Regions from separate parts of the Streptomyces sp. NPDC033216 genome, predicted to be linked through region 2. Evidence: predicted binding sites of a transcription regulator. Region 2 holds the regulator's gene; the other holds the start of a gene.
The links. Region 2 encodes HspR, which represses chaperone genes until heat shock. Its sites were predicted from a motif close to TTGAGNNNNNNNNNCTCAA; they were not measured.

Region 1: the regulator HspR is predicted to act here: its motif matches at 8,917-8,935, upstream of lon (endopeptidase La).

What each region holds. Positions count from the first base shown of each region.
Region 1 is NZ_JBVIQK010000002.1:578,321-588,706, forward strand. It holds gene ACZ5Y0_RS06075 (DUF6104 family protein) at 84-263, opposite strand; gene ACZ5Y0_RS06080 (multifunctional oxoglutarate decarboxylase/oxoglutarate dehydrogenase thiamine pyrophosphate-binding subunit/dihydrolipoyllysine-residue succinyltransferase subunit) at 348-4,145, opposite strand; gene ACZ5Y0_RS06085 (sensor histidine kinase) at 4,448-5,551, opposite strand; gene ACZ5Y0_RS06090 (response regulator transcription factor) at 5,548-6,288, opposite strand; gene ACZ5Y0_RS06095 (spermidine synthase family protein) at 6,412-7,089, opposite strand; gene ACZ5Y0_RS06100 (rhomboid-like protein) at 7,299-8,129, shown strand; gene ACZ5Y0_RS06105 (GNAT family N-acetyltransferase) at 8,089-8,763, opposite strand; gene lon (endopeptidase La) at 8,958-10,386, shown strand, end outside.
Region 2 is NZ_JBVIQK010000006.1:226,398-236,783, forward strand. It holds gene ACZ5Y0_RS14920 (LuxR C-terminal-related transcriptional regulator) at 1-231, shown strand, start outside; gene ACZ5Y0_RS14925 (helix-turn-helix transcriptional regulator) at 189-1,160, opposite strand; gene ACZ5Y0_RS14930 (sugar ABC transporter substrate-binding protein) at 2,652-3,767, opposite strand; gene ACZ5Y0_RS14935 (DUF5925 domain-containing protein) at 4,207-4,539, opposite strand; gene ACZ5Y0_RS14940 (heat shock protein transcriptional repressor HspR) at 4,595-5,047, opposite strand; gene dnaJ (molecular chaperone DnaJ) at 5,053-6,234, opposite strand; gene grpE (nucleotide exchange factor GrpE) at 6,271-6,924, opposite strand; gene dnaK (molecular chaperone DnaK) at 6,921-8,765, opposite strand; gene ACZ5Y0_RS14960 (MraY family glycosyltransferase) at 8,861-10,048, opposite strand; gene ACZ5Y0_RS14965 ((Fe-S)-binding protein) at 10,266-10,386, shown strand, end outside.

The DNA of each region.
Region 1 (10,386 bases), on a different contig from region 2:
GTCATCCGCCCCCGGGGCACGAGAAAGGGGCGCCCCTCGAGGCGCCCCCTACGCGATCGGCGTGACGTCGTCGGACCTGCTCGCTACTCGTCGTCCTCGTCGTCCAGCCGGGCCAGCCAGGTCGCCAGCCGCTCCACCGGGACCTCGAAGTCCGGGTTCAGGTCGACGAAGGTCCGCAGCTGCTCGGCGAGCCACTCGAAGGTGACCTCCTCCGCGCCGCGCCTCTTCTCCAGCTCTTCGATGCCACGGTCCGTGAAGTACATGAGTCAAGGATAAGTGGGCGCAAACGGCCGGGCCGCACCCCGTGGAAGGGGTGCGGCCCGGCCGCTGTCCGATGGCCGAGGAACCTACGCCTCGAACACCTCACGCACCAGTTGCTCCTGCTCGGCCTGGTGGCGCTTGGCCGAGCCGACCGCCGGGGACGAGCCGTGCGGCCGCGAGATGCGGCGCAGGCGCTCGCCGTGCGGCACGTCCGCACCGACGGCCAGGTCCAGGTGGTCGATCAGGTTCAGGGCGATGAACGGCCAGGCGCCCTGGTTGGCCGGCTCCTCCTGGGCCCACAGGTACTTCTCGGCGTTCGGGTACTTGGCGATCTCCGCCTGGAGCTCGGCACCCGGCAGCGGGTACAGGCGCTCGATGCGGATGATCGCCGTGTCCGTGATGCCGCGCTTGTGACGCTCGGCCTCCAGGTCGTAGTAGACCTTGCCGGCGCAGAAGACGACCTTCTTGACGGCGGCCGGATCGACCGAGGCGTCACCGATGACCGGACGGAACCGGCCCGTCGTGAACTCCTCCGCCTTCGACGCGGCGGCCTTGAGGCGCAGCATCGACTTCGGGGTGAAGACGACCAGCGGCTTGTGGTGCGGGTTGTGCACCTGCCACCGCAGGAGGTGGAAGTAGTTCGACGGCAGGGTCGGCATGGCGACCGTCATGTTGTTCTGGGCGCACATCTGGAGGAAGCGCTCCGGGCGCGCGGACGAGTGGTCCGGGCCCTGGCCCTCGTAGCCGTGCGGGAGGAGCAGGGTGACGCCGGAGGTCTGGCCCCACTTCTGCTCCGCCGACGAGATGAACTCGTCCACGACCGTCTGGGCGCCGTTGACGAAGTCGCCGAACTGCGCCTCCCACAGCACGAGCGCGTCGGGCCGGGCCAGCGAGTAGCCGTACTCGAAGCCCATCGCCGCGTACTCGGACAGCAGCGAGTTGTAGACGTTCAGGCGCGCCTGCTCGTCCGAGAGGTACATCAGCGGCGTGAACTCCTCGCCGGTCTCCCGGTCGATGATCACGGCGTGCCGCTGGCCGAACGTACCGCGCTGCGAGTCCTGGCCGGCCAGCCGGACCGGGACGCCCTCCAGGAGGAGGGAGCCGACGGCCAGCGTCTCGCCCATGCCCCAGTCGATCGTGCCGTCCTCGACCATCGCGGCCCGGCGCTGGAGCTGCGGCAGCAGGCGCGGGTGGGCGGTGATGTGGTCGGGGATGTTGACCTGGGACTCGGCGATGCGCTTGACGACCTCCGCCGAGATCGCGGTGTTCACCGCGACCGGGAACCCGTCCTGCGGGTCGGGGGAGGTGCCGGGGATGGGCTGCGCGGTGGCCTCGCGGACCTCCGTGAAGACCTTCTCCAGCTGGCCCTGGTAGTCCTGGAGGGCCTGCTCGGCCTCTTCCAGGGTGATGTCGCCGCGACCGATGAGGGACTCGGTGTAGAGCTTGCGCACCGAGCGCTTCTTGTCGATCAGGTCGTACATCAGCGGCTGCGTGAACGCCGGGTTGTCCGACTCGTTGTGACCGCGGCGGCGGTAGCAGATGAGGTCGATCACCACGTCCTTGTTGAACGCCTGGCGGAACTCGAAGGCCAGTCGCGCGACGCGGACCACGGCCTCGGGGTCGTCGCCGTTCACGTGGAAGATCGGGGCCTCGATCATGCGGGCCACGTCCGTCGCGTACATGGAGGAACGCGAGGACTCGGGAGCCGCGGTGAAGCCGACCTGGTTGTTGATGACGATGTGGACCGTGCCGCCGGTGCGGTAGCCGCGCAGTTGCGACATGTTCAGGGTCTCGGCCACCACGCCCTGGCCCGCGAAGGCCGCGTCGCCGTGCAGGGCCACCGGCAGGACGGTGAAGTCCGTGCCGCCCTTGTTGACGATGTCCTGCTTGGCGCGCGCGACGCCCTCCAGGACCGGGTCCACCGCCTCCAGGTGCGAGGGGTTGGCGACCAGCGAGACCTTGATCTGCTCGCCGTCGAGGCCGGTGAAGGTGCCCTCGGCGCCCAGGTGGTACTTCACGTCGCCGGAGCCGTGCATCGACTTCGGGTCGAGGTTGCCCTCGAACTCGCGGAAGATCTGCGCGTACGACTTGCCGACGATGTTCGCCAGCACGTTCAGCCGGCCGCGGTGGGCCATGCCGATGACGACCTCGTCGAGGCGGGACTCGGCGGCCGAGTCCAGCACCGCGTCGAGCAGCGGGATGACGGACTCGCCGCCCTCCAGCGAGAAGCGCTTCTGGCCGACGTACTTCGTCTGGAGGAAGGTCTCGAAGGCCTCCGCCGCGTTCAGACGGCGCAGGATGCGCAGCTGCTCCTCGCGCTCCGGCTTGGTGTGCGAGCGCTCGATGCGGTCCTGGATCCACTTGCGCTGCTTGGGGTCCTGGATGTGCATGAACTCGACGCCGGTGGTGCGGCAGTACGAGTCGCGCAGCACGCCGAGGATGTCGCGCAGCTTCATCAGGGACTTGCCCGCGAAGCCGCCGACGGCGAACTCGCGCTCCAGGTCCCACAGGGTGAGCCCGTGCTCGGTGATGTCGAGGTCGGGGTGCTTGCGCTGGCGGTACTCCAGCGGGTCGGTGTCGGCCATGACGTGACCGCGGACCCGGTAGGAGTGGATCAGCTCGAAGACGCGGGCGGCCTTGGTGACGTCGTCGTCGTGGCTGGCGTCGATGTCCTTGAGCCAGCGGACCGGCTCGTAGGGGATGCGCAGCGCCTCGAAGATGTCGTCGTAGAAGCCCTGCTCGCCGAGGAGGAGGTTGGCGACGACCCGCAGGAACTCGCCGGAGGCGGCGCCCTGGATGACCCGGTGGTCGTAGGTCGACGTGAGCGTCATGACCTTCGAGATGCCGAGCTTGTTCAGGGTGTCCTGGCTGGTGCCCTGGAACTCCGCCGGGTAGTCCATCGAGCCGACGCCCATGATGACCGACTGGCCGGGCATCAGACGCGGGACGGAGTGGACGGTGCCGAGGCCGCCGGGGTTGGTCAGGGAGACCGTGACGCCGGTGAAGTCGTCCATCGTCAGCTTGCCGTCGCGGGCGCGGCGGACGATGTCCTCGTAGGCCTGCCAGAACTCGAAGAAGTTCAGCGTCTCGGCCTTCTTGATGCCGGCGACGACGAGCTGGCGGTCGCCGTTGGCCTTCACCAGGTCGATGGCCAGGCCGAAGTTGACGTGCGGCGGCTTGACGAGGGTGGGCTTCCCGTCCTTCTCCGCGTAGTGCCAGTTCATCGACGGCATGGCCTTGATGGCCTGCACCATCGCGAAGCCGATCAGGTGCGTGAAGGAGATCTTCCCGCCCCGGGCGCGCTTGAGGTGGTTGTTGATGACGATGCGGTTGTCGAACAGCAGCTTCACCGGGACCGCGCGCACGGACGTGGCCGTGGGCAGCTCCAGCGAGGCGTTCATGTTCTTGGCGACCGCGGCGGACGGGCCGCGCAGCGTCACGAACTCGGGGCCTTCGGGGGCCGCGGCGGGCTCGGCCGCGGCGGCCGGCTTCGGCGCCGGGGCCGCGGCCTTGGCCGGAGCCGAGGAGGCGGCCGCGGGCTTCGGGGCGGCCGCCGGCGGAGCCGGGGCGGCGGGCGCGGCCGGAGCGGCAGGAGCGGCCGGGGCGGGTGGCGCCGCCGGTGCGGCGGGCGCCACGGGCGTGGTGGTCGCTGCGGCCCCCGCGGCCGCAGTACCCGCCGGAGCCGAAGGCGCGGCCGCGCCCGGCTTGTAGTCGGCGAAGAAGTCCCACCAGGCACGGTCTACCGAGTTCGGGTCCTGGAGGTACTGCTGATAGATCTCGTCGACGAGCCACTCGTTCGCTCCGAACGCGGCGGCGGGATTCTTGCCCGCTTGGTCTGCGTCGGTCGAGATGCTCGATGCGTTACTGGGGGACTGTGGCGACACGGCGGCAACCGCCCTCTTCCGCTTCACAAGGTGATGGACAGCGGGAATAAAGGCTACGCCTCCCAGCGGGGGAAGGTCAGGCCGGGCCGCCCCATCGTCGTGTAAGTCACATCTCAAGCGCTGTTTCGGGGGTGGAAATGGCGGGAAACAAACGCGGTTGCGTTGCGAAAGGGGTGCGTTGATACAGGTCGCGCACGCTCGGCGTGCGGACCTGCGCCGACGTCGGTCGGCGGGCTGCCTGATCACACGTGTCCGACTGCGCGAACGCCCGTGGATCTTGGGGATCCGCTGCGAACTTTACGTCAACTTGGGACGGACGAGTCTCCCGGAAGAGTGATAAGAATCCGGCAACCCCGCTCGGATTCGGCCACTCCGATCCGCCCGCCGTGCAGATCGACCGCCCAGCGGGCGATCGCCAGTCCCAGTCCCGTGCCGCCGTCGCTGCCCGGACCGTGCGGCCGGCGTACGGCGCCCCGGTTGAACCGCTCGAAGACGCGGTGCCACTCCGAACGCGGAATGCCGGGCCCCTCGTCCAGGACCTCCAGCTCCAGCGACTCCGGCAGCGGCCCGCGCCGCGCCTTGACCGTCACCCGTCCGTGCGGCGGGCTGTGCTTGACCGCGTTGTCTATGAGGTTGGCGACGACCTGGTGGATGCGCTCCGGGTCCGCGTGCGCCGTCAGCTCCGGAGGGGTCACGTCCAGATGCAGATGGACGTCCGTGCGCGTGTGGCTGCCGCCCGAGCCCGTCGAGGCGCGCGCCGAGGCGACCATGTTGGCCTCCTTCAGCACACCGGACAGGTACGGCCACACCTCGAAGCGCCGCTTGCGCAGCGGTACGACGCCGTTGTCGAGGCGGGACAGGTCCAGCAGGGTCTCCACCAGCCGCCCGAGCCGTTCGGTCTGTTTCAGCGCCGTGCGCATGGTCTCGGGGTCGGCCTCGGCGATCCCGTCCACGACGTTCTCCAGGACGGCGCGCAGACCCGCGATGGGGGTGCGCAGCTCGTGCGAGACGTTGGCCACCAGTTCCTTGCGCTGGCGGTCCTGCGCCTCCAGCTCGTCCGCCATGACGTTGATCGTCTGGGCCAGGTCGCCCAGCTCGTCGCGGCGCTTCTCGCTGACCCGGCGGGTGTAGTCGCCGTGCGAGATGGAGCGGGCGACCGTGTTCATCTCGTCCAGCGGCGCGGTCAGCGAGTGCGCCACGAACTGTGTGATCAGCAGGGTCGCGATCATCGAGAAGACCGTGATGAAGCGCAGCTCGGTCTCGGTGCGCATGGCGATCATCATCAGTCCGGTGGTGATCAGCACCGAGATGACGACCAGCGCGCCCAGCTTGGTCTTGATCGAGAACGGGCGCACACCGCCCCAGGACTCCCCGGAGCCTCTCGGTCCGTCCGGCCCGCGGCTCATGGCGTCGGGGTCTCCAGCGCGTAGCCCACGCCGTGCACGGTGCGGATCCGCTCGGCTCCGATCTTCCGGCGCAGGGCCTTGATGTGACTGTCGACGGTGCGGGTGCCGGAGGCGTCCGCCCAGTCCCACACCTCCGCCAGCAACTGCTCACGGGAGAGCACCGCGCGCGGGGTGTTCGCCAGGCACACCAGCAGGTCGAACTCGGTCGGCGTGAGGTGCACGTCCTCCGAGCGCACCCGGACCCGGCGCTGCGCGTGGTCGATCTCCAGCTCGCCCAGCCGCAGTATCCCGCTGCGCGGCGTCGTGGCCGCGATCGCGGCGCGCTCCACGCGGCGCAGCAGGACGTGCACGCGCGCGGCCAGTTCCCGCATCGAGAACGGCTTGGTCATGTAGTCGTCCGCGCCCACCCCGAGCCCGACCAGCATGTCGGTCTCGTCGTCGCGGGCGGTGAGCATCAGTACCGGCACCGGGCGGGCGGCCTGCACACGACGGCAGACCTCCAGACCGTCGAAGCCGGGCAGCATGATGTCGAGGATCAGCAGATCGGGCTGCCAGGCCTCCGCGGTGTCGACGGCCGCCGGGCCGTCACCCGCCGTTTGCACGAGGAATCCCTCGGCGCGCAGGCGGGCCGCGATGGCGTCGACGATCGTGGGGTCGTCCTCGACCACCAGAACCCGGCGCTGTGGCCCGGGTGTCGCCGTCGTCGTGCCGTTGTGCGCGGTGTGTGTCTGCTCCATCGCCCGCCCCTGAAGTGTGCTTTCCGGAACCAGTGGGGTGATTCCTGTTCTGCGCATGACTGCGGTTGACGCCTTAATCATCGGCGCCAGGGCAGCAGCGTACGGGGAGTCACGGCGGCTTTGCTATCCAGGTCGGACGGCGAGGTGCACGACGTCCGGCACGCCTCGGGCAACCGGGATCTCTTCGGTACGCACCTGTCGGAACCCGGCATTCCCCAAGGTTCCCTCGAATTCGGGAGACGGCTGGGCGGACCAGACAGCGAGTACTCCGCCGGGCCTCAACACCCTTGCGCAGTTTGCGAGTCCGGCCCGCGAGTACAGGCCGTCGTTGCCCTCCGTGACGGTCCATGCGGGCCCGTTGTCGATGTCGAGGCACAGCGCGTCGAACGTGTCGGATGTCTCATTGACGTAGTCGATCAGATCCGCTTCCACGATGGCGGTGCGCGGATCGGCGAGAGCGGTGCGGGAAGCGGCGGCCAGCGGGCCGTCGAGGTGCCAGCCGATGACGGCGCGTTCGCGCTCGACGACGGTGATGCGGCCCCAGCGGGGGTCGGCGGCGGCGTGCGCGAGCGAGAATCCGACACCCAGGCCGCCGATCAGCACGTCCGGCGCGTGGCGGCCGTCCAGCGCGGTGAGCGCGGCGTCCACCAGCAGGCGTTCCGAGCGGCCGTCGGAGGTGTCCATCAGGAAACAGCCGTTGGCGATGATCTGGAGCAGCTCCCCGTGCCGGCGCAGGACCACCTCGCCGTAGGGGCCCTCACGGCGGTCCAGGACCTCGGGGGTGTCGTAGGAGATGGGCATCCGGCCATCTTGGCACCGGCCCTGACGCTTTGTTGAGGAATATCGGCGGGAGGTGTTCGAACAGGGGCGATCGGGGTAGGCGCGGTTGACGTCCGGCGTACGGGCGGGGTCTGCGAGGTCGCTGTGAAGCGGCCGCCGGGTGGCGTGGGTCACAGACAGGGACGTGGCAGGGGGCGAAGGGTGGAGGGGAACGGAAGGAGCGCGTCACGGTGGAACGCACGCTGACCGGCGCGGCGGAATCCGGGCCGACCGGTTCGCCCGCGCCTCTCCCGGACGTCTCCGGCCTCCTGGACGGCGTCCCCCGCCAGCACATCCCCGGCCCCGACCCGCGCGGTCCGTCCGCACGCGAGTTCCGCAGCCCGCCGCGCGCCCGCCCGCGCACGTGGCACCTGCTGCCCACCCCCACCGGCACGCCCTTCACCTTCTTCTACGCCGTCGTCCTCGCCGTCACCTCCTACGTCACCGCCCACGCCGGCACCGCCCTCGTGCAGGCCCTGCACGAGAGCTCCAGTACCGATGTGGCGCATCTGCTGCGTGCCCCGGTGCAGGTGCTGGCGGCCAGCGCGCTGTGGGTGGCCGGCGGGATCACGTCGCCGTTCGTGCTCGGCTTCCTGCTGGTCCTCACCGCGCTGGAGCGGCGCATCGGCGGGGTCCGCACGGCCGGTGTCTTCCTGCTGGGGCATGTGCTGGCCACCCTGGCGACCGAGGTCCCCGTCGGCCTGGCCGTCCTCGTGGGCCATCTCCCCGACAGTTCGCTGCACCGCCTCGACTACGGCATCAGCTTCGGTGTCGCGGCGAGCGTCGGGGCACTGGCCGGACTGCTGACCCCCTGGCTGCGCTGGCCGGTGCTCGCGGTGTCGGGCGGAATGCTCCTCCAGGACCTGCTCGCGCTCACGGACCCCCTGAGCAACTGGGGTCACCTGATAGCCCTGGCGATCGGCGTCGCGACCTGGCCGTGGGTACGGCGGTGGGGGAGCGCCGGTTCGCGCCGTACGTCCGTCACCGGTGCGGCCGGCCGGCGGTCCGGTCCTCGCCCGTGAACGTCGCACTGGTCAGCGGTGCCGTCGTCGTCCACCCCAGTGACTCGTAGAGGGCCCGGCCCTGCGGGGTTCCGGCCAGGACGCCCGTCTCCGCGCCCTCCGCCGCCGCGGTCTCCGTCAGGATCCGCATGACCAGGCTGCCCAGGCCGCGGCGCCGGTGCCCGGGTGCGGTCTCGATCTGGTCGACCACGGCCGTGGCGCCGGTGGCGGCGACCTGGCCGCGGGCCGCGAAGGAGCCGTCGGGCGCGGTGACCACGACGCGGGTGACGCCGCCGCGCGTCCAGCGGCGCAGGCCGTAGCCGTCGGGCACGCGCGTGGGTTCCGTCCGGGTCGGCAGCGGCACCGTCATGAGCCAGCCCGGCTCGGGATCCACCGACCACCCCTGCCCGAGCCAGCCCCCGACCAGCGCCGGGTCCTGGAACACCTTCAGCCATACGCCGGCGCCCCGCACACCGTCCGCGACCTTGCGCACGGTCTCCTCCTCGACGGCGTCACCGACCGCCGCGAGAACGTGCCGCGACACATGCGTGGGATGTCCCACGTCCACGGTGAACCCCCAGGGTTCCCGCATCGGCGGGGCCGCCCCGCGCGACACGACCCAGCCGTCCACCCACGCCCGCACGACGCCGTCCACGGAGCCTCCTGTTGATGGTCCCAGTGATGTAATGGCCTCAGTAGGACAATGACTATTACGGCGACCTTAGGCGGCCGCACCGCGGCGGCGGCAGGTTTGATCGCTGACAGCGAACGGCGACCGGGGCGGGGAACAATCGCGGGCTCACGGGCATTGAGTCGGCATAACTCAACTTGACTGCCTAAGGGGAGATCATGGCTGCTGAGTCCGCAGCGTTCACACCGCTCGCCCTGCCCGTGCTGCCGCTCGACGACGAGGTCGTGCTGCCCGGGATGGTGGTACCGCTCGACCTCAACGACAACGACGTGCGCGCCGCGGTCGAGGCAGCGCAGGCCGCCGCCCGGTCCGAGCCCGGCAAGCCCCGGGTCCTCCTGGTGCCGCGCATCGACGGGTCGTACGCGAGCACCGGCGTGCTGGGCACGGTCGAGCAGGTCGGCCGGCTGGCCGACGGTGACCCGGGTGCCCTGATCCGCGGCCGCGGCCGCGTGAAGATCGGCGCCGGCACCACCGGCCCCGGCGCGGCGCTGTGGGTCGAGGGGACCAGGATCGACGAGAGCGCACCCGATCCGCTGCCCGGTCACGTCACCGAGCTGGTCAAGGAGTACAAGGCCCTCGCCACCGCCTGGCTGCGCAAGCGCGGCGCCTGGCAGGTCGTCGACCGGGTCCAGGCCATCGAGGACGTCTCCGCCCTCGCCGACAACTCCGGCTACTCGCCCTTCCTGACCACCGAGCAGAAGGTGGAACTGCTGGAGACCACCGACCCGGTCGCCCGGCTCAAGGTCGCCACCCGCCAGCTGCGCGACCACCTCGCCGAGCAGGACGTCGCCGAGACCATCGCCAAGGACGTCCAGGAAGGCGTCGACAAGCAGCAGCGCGAGTTCCTGCTCCGCCGCCAGCTGGAAGCCGTCCGCAAGGAACTGCGCGAGCTGAACGGCGAGCAGGAGGGCGAGGAGTCCGACGACTACCGTGCGCGCGTCGAGGCCGCCGACCTGCCCGAGAAGGTGCGGGAGGCCGCTCTCAAGGAGGTCGACAAGCTGGAGCGGTCCAGCGACCAGTCCCCCGAGGGATCCTGGATCCGCACCTGGCTGGACACCGTCCTCGAACTGCCGTGGAACGAGCGCACCGACGACGTCTACGACATCCGGGGCGCCAAGGCGGTCCTGGACGCCGAGCACGCCGGCCTGGAGGACGTGAAGGAGCGGATCACCGAGTACCTCGCGGTGCGCAAGCGCCGCAGCGACCGGGGTCTCGGCGTCGTCGGCGGGCGGCGCGGAGGTGCCGTGCTCGCGCTCGTCGGCCCGCCCGGCGTCGGCAAGACCAGCCTCGGCGAGTCCGTCGCCCACGCCATGGGCCGCAAGTTCGTCCGTGTCGCCCTCGGCGGCGTGCGCGACGAGGCCGAGATCCGCGGCCACCGCCGTACGTACGTCGGCGCGCTGCCCGGCCGGATCGTGCGGGCGATCAAGGAAGCCGGGTCCATGAACCCGGTGGTCCTGCTCGACGAGATCGACAAGGTCGGCTCGGACTTCCGCGGTGACCCTGCGGCGGCCCTGCTGGAAGTGCTGGACCCGGCGCAGAACCACACCTTCCGGGACCACTACCTGGAGGTGGAACTGGACCTGAGCG
Region 2 (10,386 bases):
CCCGAGACGGTCACCCAGCCCACCCTGAACGGAGTCACCCCGCGCCAGCGCGCCATCGCCGCGCTGCTCGTCGAGGGCCACACCGACGCCGTCATCGCCGACCGCCTCGGCATGAACATCCGTACGGCCCGGGTGCACATCGCCAAACTCGCCGCCACCCTCGGCAGCGAGAGCCGCGCACAGCTCGGCTACCTCATCGGGCGCTCGGAGATGCTCGACCCGGAGGGCTGAGCGGAGTCCGCGGCGCGCGGCACGTCGAGGCCGACCTGCGCGATACGCACGCCGAGTTGGGTACGGCTGGCCGCCCCGAGCGTCTCCGAGAGGCGGGCGATGTGCGCGCGGCAGGTGCGTACGCTGATGCCGAGGCGTTCGGCGATCACCGCGTCCTGGTGCCCCTCCGCCAGCAGCGCCGCGATGGACTGCTCGCGGTGGGAGACGCCCTCGACACCGGTGTCGGGCAGCGGGGCGGTCAGCGGGACCGCCAGCCGCCACAGCCGTTCGAAGACCGTCCCGAGGTAGGCGACGAGCGCCGGGTGGCGCAGCTCCAGCGCCATCGTGCGGTCGGCGTTGGCGGGAATGAAGGCGACCGTGCGGTCGAAGAGGATCAGCCGGTCGATGACCTCGTCGAGGGTGCGGGCCTCGACCGCGTCGCCCATCAGCTCCAGGTAGTTGAGCAGGCCCTGGCCGTGCCGGGCCACGTGGTTGTAGAGGTCGCGCATCCGCACGCCCCGCCCGCGCAGCGCGAGCGCCCGGTGCAGCCCCTCGGACAGTTCGTGCTCGCGCCGGATGCCACCGGGCTGCACCGTCAGCACCTCGGTGGTGCACGCCTCGGTGGCCTCGTCGAGGGCCGCCTGGATGCGGGAGGCGCCGTCCAGGACGCGGATCGCGGCGCCCTCCCCGGCCAGGGTGCCCGGCGCGGGCCCGCCGAGCCCGGCGTACCACTCGAAGGCGGCGACCGCCGAGCCCATCCGCAGCCGGCTGGCGCTCACCTCGTCGTAGAGGCCGCGCAGCAGCCGGGTCATGACCTCCTGCGGGGAGGTCGGGACCAGCCAGTCCATGTCGTCGGGGTCGGGGTGCAGCAGGGCGAGGTCCAGCAGGCAGGGGACCGGCTCGGCGTCCTGGCGCGGCACCCGGCCCCGCCGTACGGCCCGGGAGTACACGCGGTCCCCGGCCTCGCACAGTCGGTCAGCACCGTGAGGATGCTCCTCCGCCCCGTGCCCGGCCATCGCCCATCCCACCCCCGCTGTCCGCGTGTCGCGCGTCGTCCGCGTTTTCCGCAGCGCAACTATGCGTGGCCCCGGACCGGCTCCGCAACACGGCTCCTCCCGTCGGCCCGCTGGAATTCCGGCCATTTTCGCGGGTTCCTCCCGGCCTCCGCCCCTCCACCGCAACAAGCTGATGCTCCCCGCGTGCGCCCGGCGGCAACCTGGCCGGGTCCTCGTACGCCCGTGCGCTCCCGGTGACCACCGAGTGGCCGCCGCGTCGCGTCCCGCACCCGGCGTCCCCTCATGGCGGACGTGTCGGACGCGTGCACGTCGGCCGATGCGCGGGACGAGGTGTTCGAGCGGCCGGGTGCGGCCAGGAACGCCTACGAGCAGCACCGGCGGTGCCCCAGCCGATCCCACCGGGTGAACCGCTGTCGCCTGTCGCGGAGCCCGGCGGATGGCCGCGTGTTCACCGAGCGGGGCGGGACGTACGCCTTCGCGGATGAGGAACGCCCCTGACCCTGCACCTCGTGACGAACATCCTGGACACCTTCGAGCGGGACCGCGTGACAACGGCCCGCGTGGCCGTGGCGCGCCTCGGACGGCTCGGGTGGCTCCTCGTGCGCGCCACGGACGGGGAGAGGCGCCGGACGGCCGCCGTTCGCCACGGCCGCGGCGCGCCTCGGCCCGTCGTACGGCCGGCGACCGCCTCTCCCCGCCCGTCGCCGACCGGGCGACCCACCCGCCCGGCGTCACGGGCGCGAACACCTCGCCCGCCGAGGCACGGGGCAGGACGGCGGGGCCTGCCGGGACATCGCCCACCCCACCATCGCTCGCCGGTACGCCGTCGGCCGCGGGTCCGGCCGCCCCCTCGCTGCGCCCACCGACCGCCGCCGTGGGCGCCGGCCCCGCGCCCTGATCTTCCTGTCCGGCACCGTGGACGGCCTGGTAGGGGCCTCGTCGGCAGGCCCCCGCACCGACGACCCCGCGATCCGGGACCGGCGACGGCAGACCGGACGTCCCGTCGGCCCGGTACCGACGGCCGAGCGAGTCCGGGCCCGGCTCGCCGCCCCGAGCCCTCGTCCCCCGCTCCGACCGCGGGCGGAGACCTGCGTCCGCCCCCTCGCCCAACCCGACCGGGCGGGGGCCGACTTCGCACGCGCGACCGTACGGCCGACGCGCGCTGCCCGCGCCGAAGGCCGCCGTCCAGGCATACGGGAGACGTCTGGACGGCGGCCTTCGGCAAGGCGTACGGCCGTGCGGCGGCATGGCCCGACCGGGACCGAACCGGCCCGCGTACCGGTCTCCTCGGCCGCCGCACGCACCGGCGAGGACGGCGCCGCACGCCCGCACCGGCGGGGTGCTCCGGGGCGCCTGCTCGACCTGTCCGGCACGGACGACGTCCGCCGGGTGGGCACCGCCGGCCGGTTCCCCGGCTCGCGCCGCTCAGTTCAGCTTGAGGGCCTGGCAGGCGGCCGCGTACTTGGCGGTGCAGATGTCGGACGCCTTGTAGATGCCGTCCGCGATGACGGTCTCCTTGATGTTCTTCTTGGTCAGCGCCACCACCGTGACCAGCTGGGCCGGGATCTTCTTGTCGGTGGGGCTGTCGACCTTGTCGCGGGTCAGGGCGTCGAACTCGATGTCACGGCCCTGCACCCTGGCGACGGCCATCTCCGCGGCCGCCTCCGCCATCTGCGGGTAGGGCTTGTACACGCTCATGTACTGCTCGCCGCCGATGATCCGCTGCACCGCGGGCAGCTCCGCGTCCTGTCCGGTGATCGGCGGCAGTTCCTCGACGCCCGCGGCGCGCAGCGCCTTGATGATGCCGCCCGCCATGGCGTCGTTGGCGGAGTAGACGGCCGCGATGTTGCCCTTGCCGATCTTCGCGATCGCCTCGGCCATGTTGGACTGGGCGATCTCCGGGCTCCAGTCCTTGGTGTCGAAGGACTCGGCGATCGTCACCCGGCCGCTCAGCTCCGACATCGCGCCGTCCTTGAACTGCTTGGCGTTCGGGTCGGTGGGCGAGCCGTTCATCATGACGATCTTGTCGGCGGTGCTGGGCGACTCGATCGACTCCACCAGCGTGCGGCCCTGCACCTCGCCGACCAGCTCGTTGTCGAAGGAGACGTACGCGTCGATCGGACCCTCGGCGAGACGGTCGTAGGCGATGACCGGGATACCGGCGTCCTTCGCCTTCTGCACGGTGTCCGCGATGGCGTGCGAGTCGACGGCGTCGAGCAGGATGATGTCGACCTTCTCGTCGATCATCCGCTCCATCTGGGTCACCTGCGTCGCGCTCTTGGCGCCCGCGTTGGCGTACTCGGTCTTGCCCTTGTTGCCGGTGAGGGAGGCGACCTTCGCCTTGATGATGGGGTAGTCGAACTCCTCGTAACGGGTGTTCGTCTTCTCCGGCATCAGCACACCGACGGTGATGTCGTTGCTCTTCGTCGGCGTCGCTTCGCCGCTGTCCTCCGTCGCGCTCAGCATCCCGCATCCGGCGAGCGAGAGGGACATCGTGGAGGCAGCCACGGCTATGGCGATACGACGCATTCGAGGGCTCACTTCAGGTGCGTTCCGGACATGGGTGCGACATGTTGACCCAGGTGGCTCAAAAGCCAACGCGGCGGCGGACGTCGGCGTCAAGCCGTACTACTTAACGAAGTGACAACATCACCCTCCGCTCAACACGTGAAGACGCATGGAGACGAGAGGGAAACCTCTCCGAACACCCTTTACCGACCCTCCACCCAAAGGGAGTTCACGAACCGACGAGCAAGCGCGTCACCGGGTCCGTCCCTCACGGATCGTGACCACGACGGACCGTCAGTCCGTCTCCACTCGCCCGCGAGGACCGTCCGGCCACCCTCACTCGAACAGAGGAACGCACGAAGCCGGCCAGACTCGCGACAGCCGTCGCGCTCGTCACGACCGCCGGTCTCCTCACCGCCGTCACCGCGCCCGCTCCGGCGGCGACCACCCGCGCCTCGTCCCTGCACAGGCGTCAGATCCCCCCGCACGCCGCCTCCACCACGTACACGGGACACCGCCCTCCCGCTGGTCGGCGCCCGGCACTGCGGCCGACGGCACGCCTACGACGAGGTGGGGCGACGAGCCGACGGGCATCGCCGTCAGGACCGGCGGCGCCACCGCGTGAAGCGGCGCCCGACGTCGCGGTGGCGGTGACGTCCGCGTCGCGGTTCCAGCGGGAGACCAGCAGCGTCCAGCCGTCGCCGTCGGCGAGGGTGGCGCTGCGGTCGTCGTCGCGGGCGACGCGCAGCACGCGCGCGTCGGGCGGGACAAGGTCGGCGCGTCGCCCCTCGCGCGTCCGGCGCACAGGAAGGGGCCCGGAGGAATCAACCTCCGGGCCCCTTCCGCGTGTTGCCGTGCCGTCAGTCGGGCGACTGCTGTCGCCTCGGACGCCACACCACCAGTGCGCTGGTGTGCTGGACCTCCTGGTACGGCACCAGATCGCGCCGGTAGGACGCGTGCACCGCGGCCTCGCGCTGCTGCATGGCCGCCGCCGCGCCGTCCAGCGCCGACTCCAGTTCCGCCACGCGGGACTGGAGGGCCAGGACCTGGTTCTCCAGCTCGATGATCCGCTTGATGCCCGCCAGGTTGATGCCTTCGTCCTGCGACAACTGCTGCACGGTGCGCAGCAGTTCGATGTCGCGGGCCGAGTAGCGGCGACCCCGGCCGGCGGTGCGGTCCGGGGACACCAGGCCCAGGCGGTCGTACTGGCGCAGTGTCTGCGGATGCAGGCCGGAGAGCTGGGCCGCCACCGAGATGACGTAGACCGGGGTCTCCTCCGTCAGTTCATACGGATTGCGCCGACGGCCGTCCATCACTCTCAAGCTCCCTTCGCTGCCTCGAACAGCTCCGCCCGCGGGTCCTCACCCGCGGTCGCCTCGCGATACGCCTCCAGTGCGTCCCGAGCATTCCCCGAGAGGTCCTTCGGAACACTCACCTCGACGGTGACCAGCAGATCGCCACGGGTGCCGTCCTTGCGGACCGCACCCTTGCCGCGCGCCCGCATCGTGCGCCCGTTCGGCGTGCCGGGCGGCAGCTTCAGCGTGAGCGACGGGCCGCCCAGCGTGGGCACCTTGATCTCGCCGCCGAGGGCCGCCTCCGCGAACGTCACCGGCACGGTCACCGTGAGGTTGTCGTCCTTGCGGCCGAACACCGGGTGCCCGTCGACATGGACGAGCACGTACAGATCGCCGGCCGGGCCGCCGCGTTCACCGGGCGCGCCCTTGCCGCGCAGCCGGATGCGCTGCCCGTCGGTGACGGCCGCCGGGATGCGGACCTGCATGGTGCGCGAGGACTTGGCACGGCCGCTGCCCTTGCACTCCATGCAGGGGTGCTCGGCGATCAGCCCGCGGCCCTTGCAGTCCGGGCAGGGGTCCGTCAGCGAGAACCCGCCGCCCGAGCCCCGCGCCACCTGGCCGGTGCCGACACAGGTCGGGCACACGCGCGGCGTGCCGTTCTTGTCGCCCGTGCCGGAGCAGGCCTTGCACGGGGACTGCGAGGACATGCGCAGCGGAACCGTCGCGCCCTCGATGGCTTCCGTGAAGGTCAGGGTGACCTCGGTGTCGATGTCCTGCCCGCGCCGGGGCTGGGTACGGGTGCCCGGACCCGCGCCGCCGCGGTTGAACAGGCCGCCGAACACGTCACCGAGTCCGCCGCCGAAGCCGCCGGCTCCCTGGCCGCCGCCCTGGGCACCCCCGAAGAGGTCGCCCAGGTCGAAGTTGAAGGAGCCGCCGCCCGCGCCCGGCCCCGGACGGAACCCGCCGTTGCCGAAGAGGGCGCGTGCCTCGTCGTACTCCTTGCGCTTCTTGGGGTCGCCGAGGATGTCGTTCGCCTCGGAGATCTCCTTGAAACGCTCCTCGGCCTTGGCGTTGCCCTTGTTGGCGTCCGGGTGGAACTCGCGGGCGAGCTTCCGGTACGCCTTCTTGATCTCGGCCTCGGTGGCGTCCTTGGGGACGCCGAGGACCTTGTAGTAGTCCTTCTCGATGAAGTCCTTGGTGCTCATCCTCGACGTCCCTCCTTCCTCGACCGCCTGTCAAGCTCAGCCCTCGTCCGGGCCACCGCTCTCCTCGTCGTCGCCGGCCTCCGCCTCGTCGCCCTTGACGGCCTGCGCGCCGGGCTGGGGCTCGGCGACCGCCACACGTGCGGGGCGGATGGTGCGCTCGCCGATCCGGTACCCGGGCTGGAGAATCGCCACGCATGTGGTCTCGGTGACGTCCGGGGCGTAACTGTGCATCAGGGCCTCGTGGATCGTCGGGTCGAAGGGCTCGCCCTCCTTGCCGAACTGCTGGAGGCCCATCTTCGCCGCGACGGTCTCCAGTGACTCGGCGACGGACTTGAACCCGCCGACGAGTTCCCCGTGTTCGCGCGCGCGGCCGATGTCGTCGAGCACGGGCAGGAGTTCGGTCAGGAGGTTCGCGACGGCGATCTCCTTGACCGCGATCCGGTCCCGCTCGACCCGGCGACGGTAGTTCTGGAACTCGGCCTGGAGCCGCTGGAGGTCCGCCGTGCGCTCGTCGAGCGCCTTGCGGGCCTGGTCCAGCTGGGCCACCAGCGCCGCTGTCTGGTTCGCGTCCCCGGCCGGGTCCGTCCCCTCCGCCGCAGCGGAGGAGTCGGCCTTCGGCTCGGCGTCTTCAGGGGTGGCGCCGGAGGGGACGTCGGGCTTCTCCTCGAAGCCCGGGGTCTCCTCCGTCACGCGGCACCGTCCTTGCGCTCGTCGTCCACGATCTCGGCGTCCACCACGTCGTCGTCGGCGGCCTTGGCACCGGCGCCCGGAGCCTCGCCACCGGCGGCCTGACCGGCCTGGGCGTCGGCGTACATGGCCTGGCCCAGCTTCTGGGAGACGGCCGCGACCTTCTCGGTGGCGGTGCGGATCTCGGCGGTGTCCTCGCCCTTGAGGGCTTCCTTCAGCTCGCCGATCGCGCTCTCGACCTCGGTCTTGATCTCGCCCGGAACCTTGTCCTCGTTGTCCTTGAGGAACTTCTCGGTCTGGTAGACGAGCTGCTCGCCCTGGTTGCGGGCCTCGGCGGCCTCGCGGCGACGGTGGTCCTCGTCCGCGTACTGCTCGGCCTCCTGGCGCATGCGGTCGACCTCGTCCTTCGGCAGCGAGGAGCCGCCGGTGACGGTCATCTTCTGCTCCTTGCCCGTGCCGAGGTCCTTCGCGGTCACGTGCATGATGCCGTTGGCGTCGATGTCGAAGGAGACCTCGATCTGCGGGACGCCACGCGGGGCCGGCGGCAGACCGGTCAGCTCGAACATCCCGAGCTTCTTGTTGTACGCCGCGATCTCGCGCTCGCCCTGGTAGACCTGGATCTGCACGGACGGCTGGTTGTCCTCGGCGGTGGTGAAGATCTCGGACCGCTTGGTCGGGATCGTCGTGTTCCGCTCGATGAGCTTGGTCATGATGCCGCCCTTGGTCTCGATACCGAGGGACAGCGGGGTGACGTCGAGGAGCAGGACGTCCTTGACCTCGCCCTTGAGGACACCGGCCTGGAGCGAGGCGCCGATGGCGACGACCTCGTCCGGGTTCACACCCTTGTTGGCGTCCTTGCCGCCGGTCAGCTCCCTGACCAGCTCGGCGACGGCGGGCATACGCGTGGAGCCGCCGACGAGAACGACGTGGTCGATCTCGGAGAGGTTGATGCCGGCGTCCTTGATGACGTTGTGGAACGGCGTCTTGCAGCGCTCCAGCAGGTCCGCGGTCAACTGCTGGAACTGAGCGCGCGTGAGCTTCTCGTCCAGGTGCAGCGGGCCTTCGGCGGACGCCGTGATGTACGGCAGGTTGATCGAGGTCTCGGTGGACGAGGACAGCTCGATCTTGGCCTTCTCGGCGGCCTCACGGAGGCGCTGGAGGGCCATCTTGTCCTTGGCGAGGTCCACGCCGTGACCGGACTTGAACTGCTGCACCAGGTAGTCGACGACCCGCTGGTCCCAGTCGTCACCGCCGAGGTGGTTGTCGCCGTTGGTGGCCTTCACCTCGACGACGCCGTCACCGATCTCCAGGAGGGACACGTCGAAGGTGCCGCCACCGAGGTCGAAGACGAGGATCGTCTGGTCGTCCTTGTCGAGGCCGTACGCGAGCGCGGCCGCGGTGGGCTCGTTGACGATGCGAAGGACGTTGAGACCGGCGATCTCACCGGCTTCCTTCGTCGCCTGGCGCTCGGAGTCGTTGAAGTACGCCGGGACGGTGATGACCGCGTCGGTCACCTTCTCGCCCAGGTAGGACTCGGCGTCCCGCTTCAGCTTCTGCAGGATGAACGCGGAGATCTGCTGCGGGTTGAAGTCCTTGCCGTCGAGCTGGATCTTCCAGTCGGTGCCCATGTGACGCTTCACCGAACGGATGGTCCGGTCCACGTTCGTGACCGCCTGGCGCTTGGCCACCTCGCCGACCAGCACCTCGCCGTTCTTGGCGAAGGCGACGACGGACGGCGTGGTCCTGGCACCCTCGGCGTTGGTGATGACGGTGGGCTCGCCGCCCTCCAGAACGCTGACGACGGAGTTAGTTGTGCCCAGGTCGATGCCGACCGCACGTGCCATGGTGATCTTCCTCCAGCTGACTTGAGTGGAACAGGCTCAAGTGTGCACCACACTCACCGCTGGGTCAACAGACATGAGTCAGCTGGACTCAACTCTTATCCGTTCCTTACACGCAAGGAGCCGCTGACCTGCGATGATTCGATACGGCGCGCTGCCCGCAGGGGTGATTCGGCCGATTCCCGAGGGCGCTGAACCAGGGACACGGGTTGCCGTCGGGGACGGAAACGGCCACGCGGGGAGAGCCGTGCGGGGACCGCGCGCCCCACCCGCAGACCATGACCCGGGCGCGCCCGCGCACCTGTCCGTCCCTGCCCCGGCACCCGCGCGCGTACGCGCCACAGCACGAGCACGACGACCGGCACACCTCCCGCCACCCAGAGCACGGCCCGCGCGCCCAGCCCCTGGGTGTGCACCAGCGTCCCCACGAGCACCCCGGCGAAGGCGGCCACACCGACGCCCACCGCCGCTCCGGCGGGCGTGAGGCCGATCCGCCGCAGCCGGTGGGCGAGATGGTCGGGTCCTCGGCGCAGCAGCGGGCGGCCGGCCGTGCGCCGGATCAGCACGACGAGCGCGACGTCGGCGACGGCGACCGCGGTGAGCGCGAACAGCACGCCCGCCCCGGTGGCGGCGTCCTGTCCCGCGCGCGCGGTGACGGCCGCGGCGGCGAGCAGGAAGCCGGTGAACAGGGCGCCACAGCCGCCGAGCGCCACCCGCGCGGGAGGCCAGTTGTGCATGAGGAAGCCCGTCAGCGCGGCGGCGAGCACGCTCAGCAGCACCGCGAGACCGTCCCTCACCTCGGCCGCGGCACAGGCGGCCACCCCGAAGGCGGTGACGACCCCGACGGTGCCGGCCACCCCGTCGGCGTGGTCGAGCGCCCGGAAGGCGAGGGCGACGAAGGCGATCCAGCCGACGGCGGCCACTCCGGCGGGGGCACCGGTGTCGCCGTACGGGACGACGAAGGCCGCCGCCACCGCCGTACCGACCACGAGGAAGCGTGTCTTCAGCCGCCAGGCGTCCGCGGCCAGGCCGAGGACGGCGACGCCCGCGCCGGCGGCGAGGAACGTGCCCATGTCCTCACCGAGCGGCGCGAAGCCGGTGCGGTCGCCGGTGACGGCGACGAGGCAGGTGGCGAGGACGACGGCGACGCCCCCGGACAGCGGAACGCGTCGCTGGCGCTGCCGCCGGTCGAGCAGCCCGAGGCGCAGGGCGGGGACGCGCAGCAGCGCGGCGAGGACGGCGGCGAGGAGCAGGGCGGTGGTGGCGGCGACGATCCCGTAGAGCACGGATATAAATTAGTCATAAATGTACCAATTTGGTACGAATAACACGGTGAGATTTCCACCATTCCTGAGGTGACCCTCAGCGATCCAGATCACCCCGCGCCCGGCTACAGTGCGGCAGAAGATAGGGGTAGTCTCAGACGGACTGCATAAGTTACCGCTTAGTAATGTCGGCGCCGCCGACGAGACCCCGCAAACCTCGCAGGCCCGAGGAGCCCCCATGCAACTCGCCGCGATCATCGTGTCGCTGGCCCTGACCGTGGTCGGCGTCGCCCTGCTCGCCCGCGCCATCGGCCAGTTCGTCCGGTACTTCAGGCTGGGCCAGCCGGTCCCGGCCGGCA